DNA from 2 places in the Paenibacillus germinis genome. Region 1 is predicted to be linked to the other one. Evidence: riboswitches for the same ligand, from Rfam matches in the RefSeq annotation. Region 1 holds a riboswitch; the other holds the start of a gene.
The links. A riboswitch is a leader RNA that binds a small molecule or an ion and turns the genes downstream of it on or off. The one in region 1 is predicted to bind FMN.
Positions count from the first base shown of each region.

Region 2: it holds a riboswitch for FMN, as region 1 does, so the genes downstream of both, GC102_RS13030 (DMT family transporter) here and ribD (bifunctional diaminohydroxyphosphoribosylaminopyrimidine deaminase/5-amino-6-(5-phosphoribosylamino)uracil reductase RibD) in region 1, are expected to answer to the same signal.

Region 1 is NZ_WHOC01000149.1:99,571-109,447, forward strand. It holds gene GC102_RS27820 (site-2 protease family protein) at 1-641, opposite strand, end outside; gene ribH (6,7-dimethyl-8-ribityllumazine synthase) at 641-1,111, opposite strand; gene GC102_RS27830 (bifunctional 3,4-dihydroxy-2-butanone-4-phosphate synthase/GTP cyclohydrolase II) at 1,162-2,388, opposite strand; gene ribE (riboflavin synthase) at 2,436-3,107, opposite strand; gene ribD (bifunctional diaminohydroxyphosphoribosylaminopyrimidine deaminase/5-amino-6-(5-phosphoribosylamino)uracil reductase RibD) at 3,124-4,233, opposite strand; FMN riboswitch at 4,469-4,651, opposite strand; gene GC102_RS27845 (peptidylprolyl isomerase) at 4,855-5,286, opposite strand; gene GC102_RS27850 (NADP-dependent oxidoreductase) at 5,342-6,286, opposite strand; gene GC102_RS27855 (LysR family transcriptional regulator) at 6,431-7,333, shown strand; gene lysA (diaminopimelate decarboxylase) at 7,414-8,745, opposite strand; gene GC102_RS27865 (spore germination protein) at 8,907-9,877, opposite strand, start outside.
Region 2 is NZ_WHOC01000069.1:131,541-141,417, reverse strand. It holds gene GC102_RS13045 (CBO0543 family protein) at 1-43, shown strand, start outside; gene GC102_RS13040 (hypothetical protein) at 123-491, shown strand; gene GC102_RS13035 (hypothetical protein) at 597-1,040, shown strand; FMN riboswitch at 1,147-1,293, shown strand; gene GC102_RS13030 (DMT family transporter) at 1,454-2,422, shown strand; gene GC102_RS13025 (FMN-dependent NADH-azoreductase) at 2,500-3,135, opposite strand; gene GC102_RS13020 (LacI family DNA-binding transcriptional regulator) at 3,446-4,465, shown strand; gene GC102_RS13015 (ABC transporter permease) at 4,495-5,319, shown strand; gene GC102_RS13010 (ABC transporter ATP-binding protein) at 5,416-6,447, shown strand; gene GC102_RS13005 (extracellular solute-binding protein) at 6,474-7,634, shown strand; gene GC102_RS13000 (ABC transporter permease) at 7,631-8,476, shown strand; gene GC102_RS12995 (hypothetical protein) at 8,473-8,937, shown strand; gene GC102_RS12990 (CehA/McbA family metallohydrolase) at 8,942-9,877, shown strand, end outside.

The sequences.
Region 1 (9,877 bases):
CATATTGAAAATAGATTCATTACAAACTGCGCGGCAAACGGATAAATATGGCCTAGCGCCCATTGGCCAACCGGTGTAATCAGTAAAACAATAACGAGAATAAGTGCATAACGTTGATTACGAGTAAACCATCCCTGCTTTTTGTAAGGAACAAGCCCTTTTATAATATGCCATCCGTCGAGCGGATAAAGGGGCAGCATATGTATCAGACAAATCATTAAATTGACGATGACGCAGTATTGCAAATAGACTCGCCACTGTTCAACGGTTATGGACTCAGTCGCTCCTCCTACCAAATCCGGAAGAAAGAAATAGAGCCACCAGAAGAACAAAACGAGCAGCAAATTCGTAAAAGGACCCGCTAAATAAACAAGTGTGTGGGATAGCCTCGGTCTTTTCTTAAATCGTGATTCATCTACCGGTAATTTCTTCGACCAACCATAGGGCCCGAAGATGATCATAGCTAGCCCCAAGGCATCTAAATGTGCCAAGGGGTTTAGCGATAACCGTTTGCTTTCTCGAGCCGTCCGATCTCCGAGCAGCCAAGCTACCCCCGCATGAGCTGCGTCGTGCAGCGTCATTGCGATCAGAAAAGCGAACAACCTGGGCAGCAGTGTTTCCAGATGATAATAAGAAAGCATTACGAAGTGAATTGCTTCGTCAAATTCGCCATTTCAATCGCTGTTACGGCAGCTTCCCAGCCTTTATTTCCAGCTTTGGTACCCGCACGTTCTACCGCTTGCTCAATGGAATCTGTTGTTAAAACACCGAAAATTGTAGGAACGCCTGTTTTCAGGTTAATAGCAGATACACCTTTCGCTACTTCGCTGCACACATAATCAAAATGCGGAGTTGATCCTCGAATTACCGCACCTAGTGTGATAACAGCATCGTACTTTCCGCTTTCAGCCATTTTTTGAGCGATTAGCGGAAGTTCAAATGCTCCTGGTACCCAAGCAATATCTACTTCATCTTCATTTACACCATGACGTTTCAGAGCGTCTTGAGCGCCACCCAACAATTTGGATGTAATAAATTCATTGAAACGACCTACAACGATACCATATTTCAAGTTTTGCGAAATTAAATGTCCTTCAAAAATGTTAGCCATGGTGAGATTCTCCCTTTCCTATTTGAACAAGTTATTTGATTTAATTAAATTTAAATACCACTGCCCGAGTCTTGAAAACTCAGCATATGGCCAAGCTTGTTTTTCTTCGTTTGTAAATAATTAAGGTTATCAGCTTTACTGTCCATTTGAATTGGTACCCGCTCAACCACTTCAAGGCCGTAGCCTTCAAGACCTTTAATTTTGCGTGGATTATTCGTTAAAAGACGAAGCTGCGTGATGCCAAGATCTTTCAAAATTTGCGCCCCAATCCCATAATCCCGAAGATCTGGAGCAAAGCCTAGCTTAATATTCGCTTCTACGGTGTCTAATCCCTGCTCTTGCAAGGCATAGGCCTTCAATTTATTGATTAAACCGATTCCGCGACCTTCCTGTCGCATATATAATAATACACCATTGCCCTCTTCATCAATCTGTTTTAATGCGGCATCCAGTTGTGGACCGCAGTCGCAGCGATGAGAATGGAAAACATCCCCAGTCAAGCACTCGGAATGCACGCGTACCAACGTTGGTTTAGAAGGGTCAATTGTCCCTTTGACAAGGGCCACGTGTTCTTTGTTATCAAGCAGGTTCGTATAAGCAATAGCCTTGAAAACGCCGAAGTCGGTAGGAAGTTTAATTTCAACCTCACGTTCAACTAATTTCTCCTGCTGATTCCGATAATGGATTAAGTCCTGAATCGTGATAATACACAAGTCGTGTTTCGCTGCAATTTCCATCAGGTCCGGTACACGTGCCATCGTCCCGTCTTCCTTGATGACTTCACAAATGACTCCTGCTGGGTAAGAGCCACACAAGATAGCTAGATCTATCGTCGCTTCCGTATGTCCAGCTCTGCGAAGGACACCGCCCTTCTTGGCAATCAGAGGAAAAATATGGCCAGGTCTGCGGAAATCCTGCGGTTTTGTTGCGGGATCAATCAAGCCCATAATCGTTCTTGAACGCTCATGCGCAGAGATCCCTGTGCTTGTATCCATATGGTCAACTGAAACGGTAAACGCTGTTCCGTGATAATCCGTATTTCGAGCGACCATGGGAGGCAGCTCAAGTTCTTGTGCACGTTCTTCGGTTATAGGGGCACAAACGAGTCCGCGTCCCTCTCTGATCATGAAATTAATGACCTCTGGCGTAGTTTTATCAGCAAGTGCGATAAAATCGCCTTCGTTTTCACGATCCTCATCATCTACAACAATAATGACTTTACCAAGTTTAAGATCATTCAGCGCTTCTTCTATGGTGTTGAAGATTATTTGTGTCATATTCACCTCTCCTTAGAGCTTTGCTTTAGCAAAGCTTCTTCAAGCTCCTACATAAAGCCGTTATCGGCAAGGAAGCTCGCAGTTAGCGTACTTTTCCTTTTCCCGTTTCCATCCGAAGATTCAAATGGACCGAACTTTAGCAGGCGCTCCATATATTTGCCTAGCACGTCACATTCTATGTTGACCGTATCCCCGGCCTTTTTATCATGTAGGACTGTTTGAGCAAGGGTATGCGGGATGATGGAAACCGCCACTTCACGATCATTGACATCAACAACGGTAAGGCTTATGCCGTCAATTGTGATGGAACCCCCGGAAATGATATATCGGAAAATGTGCTTATTCTCCGGTTCGAACCGGTAAACGACCGCATTTTCTTCGGGTATTCGTGAAAGGATCGTTGCGGTTGCATCCACATGCCCTTGAACAATGTGCCCGCCGAACCGGCCATTCGCTGCCATCGCTCGCTCTAAATTCACGCGTGTGCCTGTTTGTAGTTTGCGAAGATTCGTCTTACGGTATGTTTCTGGCATAACATCCACGGAAAATGAGTCGTTATCAAAGGCTATGACCGTCAAACAAACGCCATTTACAGAAATACTGTCACCCAAATGGACATCTTCAAGCACTTTCTTGGCAGCGATGGTCAACACCATCGCTTGCCCTTGACTATGAATGCGGCGCATGTGGCCGATTTCTTCAATAATTCCGGTAAACATGCAAGTCCTCCATTCGTTAGCTCTTATAATTCGGATAGCCGGTTATGCAAATATCCGGTCCGAACTGCTCGACCTTGATTCGGTCGAGCGTTATCGCATCATCCATCTTCGCGAAGCCATCGAAGTTGATGTTTACAGGTGCTGCAGAGCCGCCGCCGACGATTTTCGGCGCAAACATCAGCACCAGCTTGTCGATCAGGCGATGCTCCAGCATAGCGCCGTTGAGCTTCCCTCCACCCTCTAGGAGGATGGAGCCGATCTCGCGCTCGCCCAGCTGCCGCATGGCGAGCGTCAGGTCCACCTGCAGGCCGTCCCCGCAGGTGAGGACCGTGATGCCGCGCGCTTCCAGCGCGGCACGCCGTGAATGGGGCGCCTGTGCGCTCGCGAGCAGGATCGTCGGCTGACGATCCTGCTCCGTGAGCACCCGGGCGCCCAGCGGGACTCGCAAGAGCGAGTCCGCGACGATCCGTACCGGCTGCACAGCCGGTACGTCGCCGCGCGCGCTCAGCAGCGGGTCGTCGGCGATAACGGTGCTTACGCCGACCATGATACCCTGGTGCCGATGGCGCAGGGTATGAACAAAGGCACGCGACGCTGGCGACGTGATCCACTTGCTGTCGCCGGTCTTCGAGGCAATGCGGCCGTCAAGCGTGCTCGCTGTCTTCATCGTCACATAAGGCATGCGGGTAACGATGTATTTGTTGAAGGCCTCGTTCATTGCCGCGGCCTCCTCTGCAAGCAGCCCAACCGTCACGTCGAGACCATGCTCTCGCAGCTTTGCGATACCTGTCCCAGCAACCTGCGGGTTCGGATCAGTTCCAGCGACGACAACCCGTGACACGCCGGCCTCAATGAGTCGGTCGCTGCACGGTGGCGTCTTGCCAAAGTGACTGCACGGCTCTAATGTCACATAAGCTGTGCTGCCCTTAGTTTCCTCGCCTGCCATTTGCAAGGCGAGAACCTCGGCATGGCCATGTCCGCGCTTTAGGTGCGCTCCCATGCCAACGATGCGTCCATTTTTAACAAGGACACACCCTACTACGGGATTAATTCCCGTCTGACCAAGAGCACTTTCTGCCATTTGCAGAGCAAGTCTCATGTAGGCTTCGTCATTCAGTACATGCACGAAGTTCACCGCCTTTCAGGTCCATTCCAAAATTTGAATGCAAAAAGGCCCCTCCGTGTATCGGATAGGGGCCAGAGATTGTCTAGATAACACGAAGAAGCTTCATCTATTCATACTTGCCGCATTTTTGATCAAATCAAACAACAACGACGTATCTGCTTCAAAAAACAGACCTGCCGAATTTTTGTTTACGTGAAAAAATGTACAAGCATGCATAGCGAAATCAAATGTTCGCGTTTTCCTTCTCCCATCCAGACTATACTGTCGGTTCCGGAATTGCACCGGATCAGCCGTAGCGAAGCTGTGTGTCAGGTACCGCTAGCTTCAAAACGGGTCACGGACTTATCGAAATCATATAACGGGTACATGCTATCGAATCACCGCCGGTGTGGAATTTCACCACGCCCCGAAGGTTTTGCATACATATAAAAGTAACTTACAACTAAGAACTAGCTAAAAATTACTTTGGTAATGAAAAATTTATCACTCACACTTACAAAAAGCAAGTGCTTTTTTCCTTTTCACATTAATTCCTTACTTTTTCTATGAATTCACTCGGAATTAGATTGAAAAAGAAACCTATTGAAATTAATCAACAGGCTTCTTTTCGATTATGCCAAATTATACTTCTACAACTTCAACTTTCTCCATCAAATCTTTTCCTTTGAAAGCATCAACTAACTCCATACCTTTGGACACTTTACCGAAAACAGTGTGCCCACCATCCAAGTGAGGTTGCGGTTGGTAAGCAATATAAAATTGGCTTCCACCCGTATTTCTGCCTGCATGAGCCATAGCCAAGGAGCCGCGCTCATGTTTGTTCGGGTTGATTTCACAGTTGATTTGGTAACCAGGGCCACCAGTTCCTGTTCCTGTAGGACAACCACCTTGTGCTACGAATCCTGGAATAACACGATGAAAAACAAGTCCGTTGTAGAAACCGGAGTTTGCTAATTTTTCAAAGTTAGCAACGGTATTCGGTGCATCGTTTTCGAAAAGATCGATAACAACTTCGCCGCCACCTGCTAGTTTAATTTTTGCTTGTTTGGCCATTTGTGGTCCACTCCTTTAGGAAATAATATCTTATTCTACTATGAAAACTTCCATTTCACAAACTGCGCTGTATTTCTAACACAATTCTACCCCGACCATGTCCTGTTTGACTCTGAATATGCGCATCCCGCGCTGCGTGAAGTGGATAAGAATGGCTAATGATTGCTTTCACATGGCCATCGGCCATAACCTGTGCGATTTCCTGCATCGCATCTGCAGATAGCAAGGTATTGGAGAATTCAGCTCGAATGCCTAGCTCACGAGCTTTTTCGGGTGATATTTGTCCTGCGAATGACAAAAGTACGCCGCCTCTTTTTACAACGGCATAAGAACGTTCTAGCGTGTCACCGCCAACCGTATCCAATACCATATCCACTTCCTTCACAATGTCTTCGAACCTACACGACGTATAGTCAATAACTTCTGAAGCTCCTAATGCCTTAACCATTTCCACATTCGCTGCGCTGCAAGTCCCTATAACCTGAGCCCCTTGCCAAACAGCCAGTTGTACAGCGAATGAACCAACGCCCCCTGCAGCACCATGAATCAACACTCGTTGACCCTTCTGGATATTACCATTGACAAATAAAGCTTGCCAAGCTGTCGTTGCCCCTCCAGAAATGGAAGCTGCTTCCGCAAAGCTAAGCTCTGGTGGTTTGATAGCTAACCGTTCGATGTCTGTCGTGATGTATTCTGCATACGCACCAGTCGAGCTGCGCCCAAACACTTCTTGCCCTATTTGAAACTTCGTAACATACTTCCCCACATCCTCAATAATTCCGGCTATCGCCGACCCCGGTATATACGGGAACTGCATGGGTCGCAGATGTTTGAAAATCCCCTGCCGCTGCTTCCAATCAATGGGTAATACGCCTGCTGCATGCACCTTAATCAGTACCTCGTTGTCACCCGGTCTTGGACATTCGATTGACTCCAATTGCAATTCTTCGACTCCTCCGTATTGATGTACGCGTATGGCTTGCATCTTTGACGTTTTCATCCTTATTTATCCCCTCTCTGGTCATGAACGCTCTTATTTACTTCCTTCTTCTCCTCATTGTAAAATGAAAATTATATAAAAAATAATATATCTTTAGTTATCTATTCATATCTTTAAGTATATGGATTAGGGGGGCGATATGTGATGGAGATGCTGCAGCTTCATTATTTTCAAATGGTTGCAAAGTTAGAGCACATGACGAAAGCAGCGGAGATCCTCCAAATTGCTCAGCCAGCGCTTAGTAAAACCATAGCTCGTTTGGAGGCCGATGTTGGGGTGCCTTTGTTTGATCGGCAAGGTCGGCAAATCAAGCTTAACCAATATGGCAAAGCCTTTTTAGTCAAAGTAAATTCGTCTCTTCGTGAGCTGGAGGAAGGTAAGCGCGAAGTTGCCGATATGGCTGGACTTGAGCATGGGCAGGTTTACATCGCGACGACGACGATAAGCCGATTTTCGGATCTCTTCGGCTCCTTTGCTTCTTCACACCCGTCCATCAATTTTAAACTTACTCAAGCTGCCTCTGAAGAGTCCAAGATGCATCTGCTGCTAAACGGTGAAGTCGATCTCGCCATCACGTTCTGCTTACCTTCCGACTCCGAAAGCAAGGGGATTACAAGTATTCCTTTTTTGACGGAACAATTGTGGTTAGCTGTTCCACCAGGCCACCGACTTATTGGGCGTGAAAGTATTCACTTACAAGAAGCAGCTAATGATGCATTCATCGTCTTAAAGGAAGAACATCGCTTTAGGCAGAAAACAGATTCGTTGTGCCATCAGGCGGGATTTTCACCTAAAATCATCTGTGATGTGAATGACTATTCCGCGATTAGCAGCCTCGTGCAGGCAGGAATGGGAGTTTCTTTGGTGACCTCCTCTTCAAAGGGGAAAGAAAACTCACCCCATTTGCTTCGTATTCATGAGCCTATTTGTGAACGTACTTTTCAGCTTGCTTGGCTGCAGCATCGGTACCTCTCCAAAGCGGCTCAATTGTTCCGCGACTATGTCACCACTTATTTTCCAGACAAAAAGCCTCGAAACTCGAACTGACATTCCATTTCAAGAGGAAAAAAACGCAAAGAAGGAAACCCCGTGAAAGCTGAGGTTTCCTATTTTTTATTTAAACCAATTTAAACGGTCTCACTCATTTGTTTCATTCTTGCAGGAATGATGTCATTACCAACGATGTTATCGAACGTTTCTCGTTTCACGACGAGATCACTTTGACCATCTTTCACGAAGACAACGCCAGGACGGCGGATACGGTTATAATTGCTTGCCATTGCATAATTGTAGGCACCTGTACAAGATACAGCGAGAACGTCTCCTGAACTTACTTTTGGCAGGTTCAGATCCCAAATCAGCATATCGCCGCTCTCACAGCATTTCCCTGCAATAGATACAACCTCTGTCGGTTGTTCTGTAGCGCGGTTAGCCAACATCGCCTCATACACAGCCTCATATAAAGCTGGGCGTGGGTTGTCAGTCATGCCGCCATCTACGGCTACGTATTTACGTACCCCTGGAATTTCCTTTGTTGTACCTACTGTGTACAGCGTAGTTCCCGCGTCACCAACGATGCTGCGGCCTGGTTCAACCCAGATTTCAGGCATTGGAAAATCATTGCTGCCGAAATTGTCTTTAATCGCATCTGTAATAGCTTTAACGTATACGGCAACCGGAAGTGGGCTGTCTTCGCTCACGTAACGAATTCCGAAACCGCCGCCAAGGTTAATGACCTTGAACGTAACGCCTATTTCTTTACGAACTTGAACGGCAAAGCCAGCCACTTTCTCAGCTGCCATGCGGAAGCCTTCTACTTCAAAAATTTGGGAACCAATATGGGAATGAACGCCCAATAGCTCCACGTTGCTTAATTGCGAAGCTTCTTGAACAGCGCGGAATGCTGATCCATTGCCCATGTCGAAACCGAATTTGGAATCCGTCTGGCCTGTAGAAATATATTCATGCGTATGTGCCTCAACGCCAGGCGTAATACGCAGTAAGATTTTCACCTTTTGGCGCTTCTCTCCGGCAATTGCATTCAACATTTGAAGTTCGATAAAGTTATCTACGACGAAACAGCCGATTTTGGCATCGATCGCCATTTCCAATTCAGAGATTGTTTTGTTGTTGCCATGGAAATGAATTCGGTCCGCTGGGAAGCCTGCTTGCAGCGCCGTATAAAGCTCACCATCGGAAACAACGTCAAGTGACATTCCCTCTTCATCTACAATTCGGCACATGGCCATTACGCAGAATGCTTTACTTGCATAAGCCACTTGGAATTTCAGACCGGATGCCTTGAAAGCTTCTACGAATTCACGGCAGCGTCCACGTACCAACGCTTCGTCAAATACATATAAAGGAGTGCCGTATTCTGCAACCAATTTCGTTGCATCGACACCGCCGATTTCGAGGTGGCCTTGGTCGTTTATTTTACTAGTACCATGTAAATACATAGCTTTATTTTCCCCTCTCCCTGAACCATCTTCTTGCTATATGCCGCCAAAGAGGTTAATGTACATTACTATTAAAAGTACCATATGGCAAGCGCATTTGACAATACACGCTACGACATAAAATCAAAAAAGGACAGGAGGATTCCCTGCCCTTTTTTCTGTTATTTGGATTTTGGTTGACGCGTGCCGTCGATCGGCTTTGTAATACTTAGCCGTGTTTTGCCAGCTAACACCGGACGACGAACCAGGATGGCAAAGAAGCTTTTGGCATTAAATGGAATTAACGGCCACATATAGGGTGCATTAAAAGATTTCCTTGTGGCCAGCAGAATCAACCATAACGTGGAACCTACGACAAAACCGGATACATGGAAGATCGCCACAATGATTAAGAGAGCAAGCCTTACGATTCGATTCGCTAGACCCAGCTCATAGCTTGGTGTCGCGAACATCCCAATGGAAGCAAGTGCCAAATACAGGATAACCTCATTGATAAAGAGTCCTGTCTTTACCGCGATATCTCCAACTAAAATTGCTGCCACCAAACCCATTGCGGTAGCGAGAGGTGTAGGAGTATGAACGGCTGCCATTCGCATGAGATCAATCCCTATATCAGCTAACAAGAACTGAACCAATAGTGGCAAGGTTCCTTCCTTCTGCGGACCGAGGAATTCTAATCCAGGCGGCTTTAAAGAAGGATCCATAACCATCATAAACCAAAGTGGAAGCAGGAAAATCGAAGCCATAATGCCTGCAAAGCGCACCCACCTTAAATAAGTACCGATGAATGGCGTTTGTCGATATTCCTCAGCATGCTGCACATGGTGGAAAAACGTTGTCGGCAGAATCATGACGCTCGGTGAGGTGTCCACGAACACACACACATGTCCTTCAAGTAAGTGAGCGGAGACAACATCTGGCCGTTCCGAATACCGAACCATCGGATAAGGGTTCCACCCCTTATTAACAATCGCTTCTTCCAGCTGTTTTTCAGCGAGAGGCAGGCCATCGATTTCAACACTCATTATTTTATCTTTCACAGCTTGAACCAAGTCGGCATCAGCTATGTCATTGATATAAGCCACACAGATATCCGTCTTGGTTCGTTTGCCGATTTGCATGATTTCCAGCT
Region 2 (9,877 bases), on a different contig from region 1:
AAATCACCGTCTGCCAAATGAAAACTATGCACAAATCCAATAAAATTGAGAAATTATTATGGGCCATCGCACTCCCTGGGTTTGGTCAATTTTTAAACGGGAAATATGTCAAAGGAATCACGTTGATCATATTAGAATTTATCGTGAATTACATGTCCGATCTCAATCAAATTATAATCGACAGTTTTAAAGGAAACATTCAAGAGGCCATCCAACAAACCGATTATCATTGGTTAATGTTTTACCCTTGTCTTTACATGTTTGGTATCTGGGATGCTTATAAAGACGGGGGAGATACGGCAGAGTATGCGTATATTCCTTTTGTATTAGGCGCTTTTCTGGGGACGGTAGGAATCATCTACTCGGATGTGTTTCACCCTTTCAGTATTCTCTTGGGTCCAGTTTGGCTGCCTATGCTCTTTTCATTTGTTGGAATTGCAATTGGCGTTGCTATATTTCTTTTCTTAAAACGACGCCAGTCGATATTATAAAGGGTATCCCTGTCAGATATATAAGACAGTCGGAGATCCCTTTTTTTTTGTATCTATTACTAGTGTGTTCGTCTATGGTTTTATTGACTAGTAGGATTATATATCATGCGTGTCGTTATATACCCAATCGTCATTTCTCTCATAAGCATAAGATATAGTATGGGGGAAATGGGGGGTGAAAAAGTAATGCCGAAAAAAGTAATATCGAAGAAAGGAATAGTAAAGAAAGAAACAGTGAAGAAAGTGGTCGTGAAGAAGGAAATTCCAAAAAAAGAAATAGATATAGAGATAGTGGAAGAAGAAATAGTGAATAAAGAGTTGATGAAAAGCACGAGTGCAAGGGAGGGGAAAAATGGTATGACGAGAGTTTCAAGAGAAGAAATTATTGACAAAATTAACGAAGCGATAGATGTGCTGGGAGCCTCCAAGCGAAGTGTCACGGCAGATAAACTGAGACGAGCAGAGGAAGAAATTGATAAGGCCTTACGTATTCTTTTAAGAGCGCAACGTGAAATAAATACGAGAAGAAGTTGGTATATATCAGAGTGAAAAATGCGAAGCAGAGATGAAAATCCTTGCTTTTTTTATTTATCGGTGTTAACATCACTTTCAACGTTAACGTTTATTTGGACCAAATAAACAAACTAAATAAGATTTGAACCTTCGGGGCAGGGTGAAATTCCCTACCGGCGGTGATGGATACGTAAGTATCCAAAGCCCGCGACTCCCAGTCTGTATAGATTGGGACTGACTTGGTGAAATTCCAAGGCCGACGGTATAGTCCGGATGAGAGAAGGTGAAGGACAACTTGTTAAAAATTCAATTTTTAATAGGTCTGTTTGTCAATGCCCCTGTTGATTATAAACAGGGGCATTGTCTCTTTCAGAAGGTTCAATTCAAAACATCATCTAGGGATCTTTGAGCTAATCTCTCAAAGTCTCTCCTATTGGGAGGTTTTTGAATTGGAAAATGTATTTAAGCTAGGAAGTAAGCGCGCAAGTTTGTATTCATCAAGTTCCACAGGCATCAATGGGATCTGGTATGTGGCACTCGGAGCCACACTTTGGGGGTTGGACCCTCTCTTTCGAATCTTATTATTGAAAAGTTTTACCTCTGCACAAATAGTGTTCATTGAGCACTTGCTGTTGGCCTGCTATGCGCTTCCGGTACTTCTGAAGTACCGCAAGTCCTTAGCTGGCAAATTAACTCTAGCAGTTATTGGCGCTCTTCTATTTATTTCTTGGGGTGGATCGGCCATAGCCACCATACTCTTCACATCAGCTTTCGCTCACGGCAGTGCAAATTCCGTTTTGCTTTTGCAGAAGTTGCAGCCCTTATTCGCCATTGTATTGGCTCGTTTGCTGCTTAAAGAGACACTGCCTTCTAAATTTTTTGCCTATATCGTAATGGCGCTCCTAGGCACGTATCTGCTGACGTTTGGTTTTGCTTCCCCGGAGATGGGATTGAAGGATTTAGGTACGTTAAGCTGCTTATTTTCAATTCTGGCGGCTGTCTTATGGGGGGGATCGACCGTCATGGGTAAGTTCCTGCTTCAAAAAAACTTGGATTTCCCTGTTGTCACATCGCTGCGCTTCCTGATGGCGATCCCGCTGTTAACAGTTGTACTTTTGGTAAGTGGCGATGCTTGGCATGTAGGCGGTTCTAGTGGTGATCTAACACTTATCGCAGTCAACCTGCTGTTCCAGGCTTTTTTCCCAGGGTTGATCAGCATGCTCCTCTATTATAAGGGGCTGTCATCGACTAAAGCATTCTTTGCAACGCTTGCCGAGCTTGCTTTCCCTGCAGTAGGTGTCTGCATAAACTGGGTTGTATTTGGTCAAAAGCTGACCGTGGGACAACTAGTAGGCTTTGTATTTATTTGGTTAACCCTCTGGTTAATGAGCCGCAGTAAAGGGAATGTTTCTATATAAAATATGGACTGATACAAGAATATCAATCATTGAACGTAAAAAGAACCCGCTAGATTTAGCGGGTTCTTACTATTTTCTTAGAAACTAGCAGCAACTTCTTTTGCTTGAGCAATTGCTTTTTCTTTAATGGATTGAGCTTGATCCGGCGCAACAGCCATGCCTTCAACAAAAATGGCTTCGAAGGAAGGGATACCGTAGAATTGCGAGATTTTTTTCAGGTAGCTGAAGCCACTTTCAAATGCTGCAGCAGGGCCTTCGGAATAAATGCCGCCACTCGCTTGAATATGTAGGCCTTTTTTGTTTGTCAACAAACCAACAGGACCACTTTCCGTATATTTGAAAGTTTTACCTGCAACGGAAATTGCATCAATATAAGCTTTCAATACTGGAGGGAATGAGAAGTTCCACATTGGAGAAACAAAAACATATTTATCAGCAGCCACGAATTGGTCAACGATTGCGCCTAAACGTGCAACTTTTGCTTTTTCTGCATCAGATAGCTGGTCAAAAGCTGTTCCTGATTGAAGTTTTCCCCAACCGCTGAATACATCCGCATCAATTTGAGGAATATCTTGTTTGAACAGATCAACATGAATAACCTCATCTGATGGATTTGCTTCACGGTATGCCTCGATAAATTCTTTTCCTACCGCTAGACTGAATGATGTTTGGTGGTCATGCGGGTGTGCAGTGATATAAAGTACTGTTGCCATAATTAAAACTTCCCTTCTATACTTAAAATAATTACAGTTGTTATTATAACTTATTTTGAGTAAATATCAAACAATAAATTAGTTACTTATAATAAGGGTAAATAATGGAGTGGTTATTAGTTTCAAATGAGGATCGCCCAGGGAGCATGTTAGCTCGCATACGGGCGGTCTTTTTTTATGAAAAGAAGCATAAGAAAGTAATCAAGGTATTTGATTGTTTTGAAGATTTACAATTTATTATCTTGTGGTTGACACAGGAAAAACAAAAATACGTTATTTTTGATATGTGGGAACGGTCTCACACGAAGAAATGAGGTTGCACATGGAGCTTACGATTAAGGAAATTGCCCTGCGTGCCGGCGTATCCAAATCAACCGTGTCGCGGGTGATTTCTGGCAAGGGCTATACCAGCTTGGAGGTACGCGATAGGGTGCTCCAGCTGATTGAAGAATTGCAATATAGGCCCAATGCAGTAGCAAGGGCTATGGTTTCACAGAGAACGCACAACATTGGTGTACTTATTTATCGCCAGCATCATCCTATTGCGTCTCATCCGTTTTACGGCAAAATTCTTGATGCTATTTTAATGACAGCCGCAAGTTTAAATTATTCCGTTTTCGTTACAACAGATCATGATATGTCGCTGCGTTCTGCTGATTTTATGATGGAAAAAAGGGTGGACGGACTGATCCTGATCAGCCGCTTGCAGCAGAACGTCATTGATTACATCACTAACTTCGGAGTTCCCTACGTGATGGTCAATGGCTCTACGGATGTCGACGGCGTCATGCATATTGTTAATCAAGACGAGGAAGGCGGACGGATGGTCGCCGAATATCTAACGGAATTAGGGCATCGTCAGATTTTCGTGATTGCCGGACCGCAGACGCATCGCAGCCACAATTTGAGGCTGAAAGGTTTTAAGAATTACATGGCAGGAATTGGGGTTCCGATCCCATCATCATCGATCTTACAGGCCTCGACTTCCACCTTTGGAGAAGGGTATGAGTTAATGCGCAGCCACTGGGAGCAGTTTGGTGCGGGCGGGTTTACATCGCTATTTGCCACCAACGATATGATAGCGCTGGGTGCCATGAAGTTTATGTTGGAGCAATCGGTACGCATTCCTGAACAGGTAGCGGTTGTAGGCTTTGATGATATCGATTTTGCCGCTATGTTCTCACCCTCATTAACAACGATCAGGGTCAATACAGAGGAGATGGGGACTCAGGCCTTTAGCTTGTTAGACAAGCTTATCCGTCAGGAAGTGAACATAGAGAATCCCAAGCAGCTTGTACCCAGATTGATTGTCCGGCAATCAACCCAATAAATTCTCTCGAAAAGGAGTGGTTAGTCCGCATGCGTTGGTATTTAAAAGCGATAGGCCCACGAAAAATCGTGGAATTTATCATACTTGTTGTGTTCGTTATCTTTTTCTTGGGCCCGCTGCTCAACCTAGCCATACTGGCTTTTACCGGCAAATGGACCTACCCAGACATCTTGCCGCACGAATGGTCACTGAAATGGTGGACATTTGTGTTAAAGCAGGAGGATATCGCGAAATCGATCGGCTTGTCGTTTATGATCGCATCCATCGTGACCGCTCTATCCATTGTTCTTTGTATCCCAGCGGCCTATGCGTTTGCTCGCATACGTTTTCCACTTAGTCGGTTCTTCCTGTTCTCGTTTCTATTGACACATGCTTTTCCGAAAATGGGACTTTATGTTTCGATCGCTGTACTCTTTTACAAACTGGGATTGATGAACACGTTGATCGGCGTTGTTTTGATCCATATGATCAATGTGCTCATGTTCATGACCTGGATTCCAACGGCTGCTTTCCGTAATGTGCATACAGCTCAGGAAGAGTCGGCCAGGGATGTGGGGGCGAGCCCGTTCCGCGTATTCCGCAGTATTACGCTGCCGATGGCAATGCCGGGTATTATCGTGGCTTCGATCTTTACGTTCCTTAATTCGCTGGATGAAGCCCAAGGTACTTTTCTGGTGGGCATCCCTAATTATAAAACGATGCCGATCGTCATGTACTCTATCATCAGTGATTATCCAGCCTACGCGGGTGCTGTATTTTCCATTATCTTGACAGCTCCGACGATTATCCTACTGTTGGCCGCGCAGCGCTTTGTAAGTGCAGATATTATGTCCAGCGGTTTCCAACTCAAATGACAATAGACCATTTAACAAAGCGTATGCTTCCGATGCGAGTTTTGTTTCGAAGTATCACTTAGAAGCAACGCTCAACAAAACTTTTAGGGGGCACATATGGACATTCAGCTTTCCGTTCAACAATTGACGAAGCGCTATAAAACAGGAGAAGGCGTAACAGGGATCAACCTCGATGTTCGCAAAGGCGAATTAATCACACTGCTGGGCCCATCAGGCTGCGGTAAAACAACGGTGCTTCGCAGCATCGGAGGGTTTCTCGACCCAGATTCAGGCGACATTCTCATTGAGGGCAAAAGCGTGCTAAAAGCACCTCCGGAGAAACGGCCGACTTCCATGGTGTTTCAAGGATACAATTTATGGCCGCATATGACGGTGTTTGACAACCTGGCATTTGGTCTCAAAATACGCAAGATGAAAAAGGCTGACATCGAAAAAGCTGTAAACGAAGTGCTTCAGCTGGTTCGCTTACCTGGAGCTGAGCTCAAATATCCGGGTGAACTTTCCGGGGGTCAGCAGCAGCGCATAGCGGTTGGGAGATCCTTGCTCCTTAACCCTGCCGTTCTTTTGCTGGATGAACCTTTTTCCGCACTTGATGCGAAGCTTCGTCACGAGATGAGAGAAGAGCTGCGAGAAATTCAATCCAAGACTGGTCTTACGATGGTATTTGTTACTCATGATCAAGAAGAGGCGTTATCGATTTCAGATCGCATTGTCGTTATGAACCAAGGAAATATTGAGCAAATTGCTACTCCGCAAGAAATTTACGATGAACCGAATACGTTGTTTGTCTCACAATTTATCGGCAAAATGAACTTTTTGAAAGGGGTGATCACGGCCGGCGGGTTGACCGTAGGGCATCTAAGTTTTCCAAATACAAAAAATCTGTCCGGGCAAGTAAATGTGGCAGTTCGACCTGAAGATGTGATGATAGAAGGTGAAGAGGGACTAGGCCTTTCTGGCGTGATCAAACAGGTTATGGTACTTGGGCATTATGCCGAAGTGTCCATCGATTTGCCAGCGTACGGCACAATTCGGGCGTTTCAACCACGGGATTTCGTCAAGGATCTTCATACAGGGCAACAAGTAAAAGTAAGCTTTGCAAAAGTTTTAGCCTATCCAGTAAGTTAGACCCATATCCCAAGGAGGAATTATCTATGTTTCGCAAGAAATCCGCTGTTATGTTAGTGACGTTAATGACCGCTACCGCCGCTTTTGTATCCGGGTGCGGCAGCTCTGCAACTCAAAGCACCAGTCCGGCCAAAGAGACAGCTGGTACGAAACAGCCTGTCGAGTTTAACTTCTATTTTACCGGCTCACAAAATGTAAAAGATCTGTGGGATACGCTGATTCCTATGTTCGAGAAACAAAATGCGGATGTTAAAGTGAAACCAGTCTACATTCCTTCAGGAACAGGCGCACAACCAACCTATGACCGCATTACAGCTGCAAAGCAAGCTAACAAAGGCTCAGGCGATATCGATTTATATGAAGATGGCTTGTCTTATGTAACTCGCGGCCAAAAAGATGGCCTGTGGGACACTTTACCAGGCGACAAAATTAAAAACTTGGCAAATGTAGATGAGAAAACGTTAAAAGATATCTCCAATCTCGCTATTCCTTATCGTTCATCTGCAGTCGTATTGGCTTATAACAGTGATAAAGTAAAGACGCCTCCAACTAATTTGGACGAATTGTATGATTGGATCAAGAAAAATCCGGCCAAATTCGCCTACAATGATCCATCCACAGGGGGTTCCGGTAATTCTTTTGTCGCGACAACTCTATATAAATTCCTGCCAGAAGAAGCTATTCATAATTCCGATCCAAGTGTTGAAAAAGGGTGGGATCCAGGCTTTGCACTGCTCAAGGAACTGGGGAAATCCGTATACGGCAAAGGTATTTATCCAAAGAAAAACCAAGGTACATTAGATTTATTGACAAGCGGTGAAGTGGATATGATACCGGCATGGTCAGATATGGTTCTTGAGCAATTGGCTAAAGGGCAGCTTCCAAAAACAACAAAAATGGCGCAAATTAAGCCAGGATTTAACGGCGGACCAACCTACTTAATGGTTCCTAAGCTATCTGAAAAGAAGGATGCGGTATATAAATTCTTGAACTTCGTTCTTTCATCTGAAGCACAAGCTGTGGTTGTAGACAAAATGCATGGTTTCCCAGGGATCAAGCTTTCGAATATGTCTAAAGAAATTCAAGACTCATTCAAAGGTGCATCCGAAGGATTCCGCTCCTTCAATATCGGCGAACTGGACAAAGATATGACCAAACGCTGGCAAAGTGATGTTGCTGCCCAATGAGTAAACAAATGAAAATGGGGATACTGGGATTGCTTCTGGTCATCCCCTCTTTTTTATTGCTCTTTGTCACTGTCGTCATTCCGATCATCATTTCGTTCAAAGAAAGCCTGACCAACAAGGCGGGCGGTTACGATTTATCCAATTATACGTATTTATTTACGGATAAGCTGATGCGCTCCAACATCATTTTTACGCTGGAAGTGACGATTATTTCGGTCATTCTAGTGCTAATTATCAGCTACGCGCTGGCGGCTTATATGAGATTCAATAACGGGACGATGGTGAAATGGATTCGCAACATGTACATGATTCCAATCTTCATCCCATCTGTCATCGCTACGTACGGTTTAATTCAATTGCTTGGCAACCACGGTTGGGTATCCCGAATGTTGCTTCTGGTTAACGGAGGGGACATGCCGCGAATTATTTTCGACATGAAGGGGATTATTATCGCTAATTTGTGGTTTAACATTCCTTTTACAACGATGCTGCTTGGCTCCGCCTTATCCGCTGTTCCCAATTCTATTATTGAAAGCGCGAAGGATGTAGGAGCACGTAGATTACAAATCTTCGTCCGTTTCATTTTGCCGCTTACGTATAAGACTTTGCTCGTTGCTGTTACTTTTGTATTCATGGGTGTGATCGGTTCGTTTACGGCTCCATTTCTAATTGGACCCAATGCGCCACAAATGCTAGGGGTATCCATGGAACAAGTTTTCGGCGTTTTCCAAGAAAAACAGTTAGCAGCGGCGATCGCATTCTTTACGTTCCTGCTATGTTCAGTAATGGGATACTTTTATATCCGCAGTATGATCACGGAAGAGAGTGCGAGGTCACGATGAATCAACTAATACTGGATGTACAAGGAGTTGTACATCCCAATTCCTCCAAAACGCATATTTCGTATCGCTTTCACTTAGGTACGCTGGGAGGCAAGTTAAGGATCCATTTTGCTTATGAACCTAAAAATTTAGAAGATCAGGAACAATCGAAAACGATGATTTTCGAGAGTATCGACAAGTACACGGAACCCAATCAGCGTGAGCGGATTCAGGCGAAATGGGAGTCCTTCCTACCGCTGAAAAACTTAATTACGGTGTCCGTCGACGACCCTGAACAGCACCGCGGTGCGGGACACCGGCATGATCCTGAGCAGCTGTTAGTTATAAGTGAACTGGAATCTTCCCCCGGCTTTGTCAGTGGTAAAATGCTAGCAGGCATGTGGCACGTTACGTTAAGTTTGCATGCGATTGTTACAGAAAGCTGCCGTTACACTTTGCAAATTCATCAAGAGGAGGAATAGCGGTATGCCCTGGATTGCTTGCGAATTACACAGCCATACGTTCCACAGCGACGGAAGACAAACACTCATGGAGCTGGCTAGTGGCGCAAAGACACTTGGTTTCGAGTGTATTGCGTTGACCGACCACAATACCATGACGGGTTTACATGATAAAGATGCCGTGGAGCTAGAAACCGGAATTTCGATCATTTCCGGGATGGAATGGACGACCTTTTATGGGCATATGGTTACGATTGGTCTGACCAATTTCGTTGATTGGCGCCCGGCGGGCCCAGACGATATCCATAAAGGAATTGCCGATGTTCATAGGAGCGGGGGGATTGTCGGAATGGCACATCCTTATCGCATAGGAAGTCCAATTTGTACGGGTTGCTTCTGGGAATTCAACATCGAAGATTGGAATGATATTGACTATATTGAGGTTTGGTCAGGTACGTTTCCTTCGATTAAAACGGACAATGACCGCGCTTATCGATTATGGACCGACAAGCTGAATGAAGGCTTCCGGATTGCGGCCACCTCAGGGCGAGATTGGCACGCTCAAGAGCATATGGATGAACCAGTATCGGTGACATATCTCGATATCGATGACGGGGAAGGGTCTGTGACGAATCGAGCGGTGCGTGCCCTCGCTGATGGCAAAGTATCGGTAACCATGGGACCCTTGGTAACGCTAGAAATTCGGACAGATAATGCATGCTACGGTGTCGGCGCCGTCGTTTCTCCGCAGGATCACTCCCACAGTTATAAGGTCCATGTAAACATAGATTTTCATGTGCGGAAAGAGATTTGGGATTTTCAGGAACCCCATTATACGCTAAACTTGATAGGTAATACCGGTGTTCTAAGCGAGCAATTCGTTACTATGGATCAGCCGAATTACGAGATTGAAATTTCTGGCGATGAACTTCTATGGATTCGGGCTGAGCTAAAAGGTATC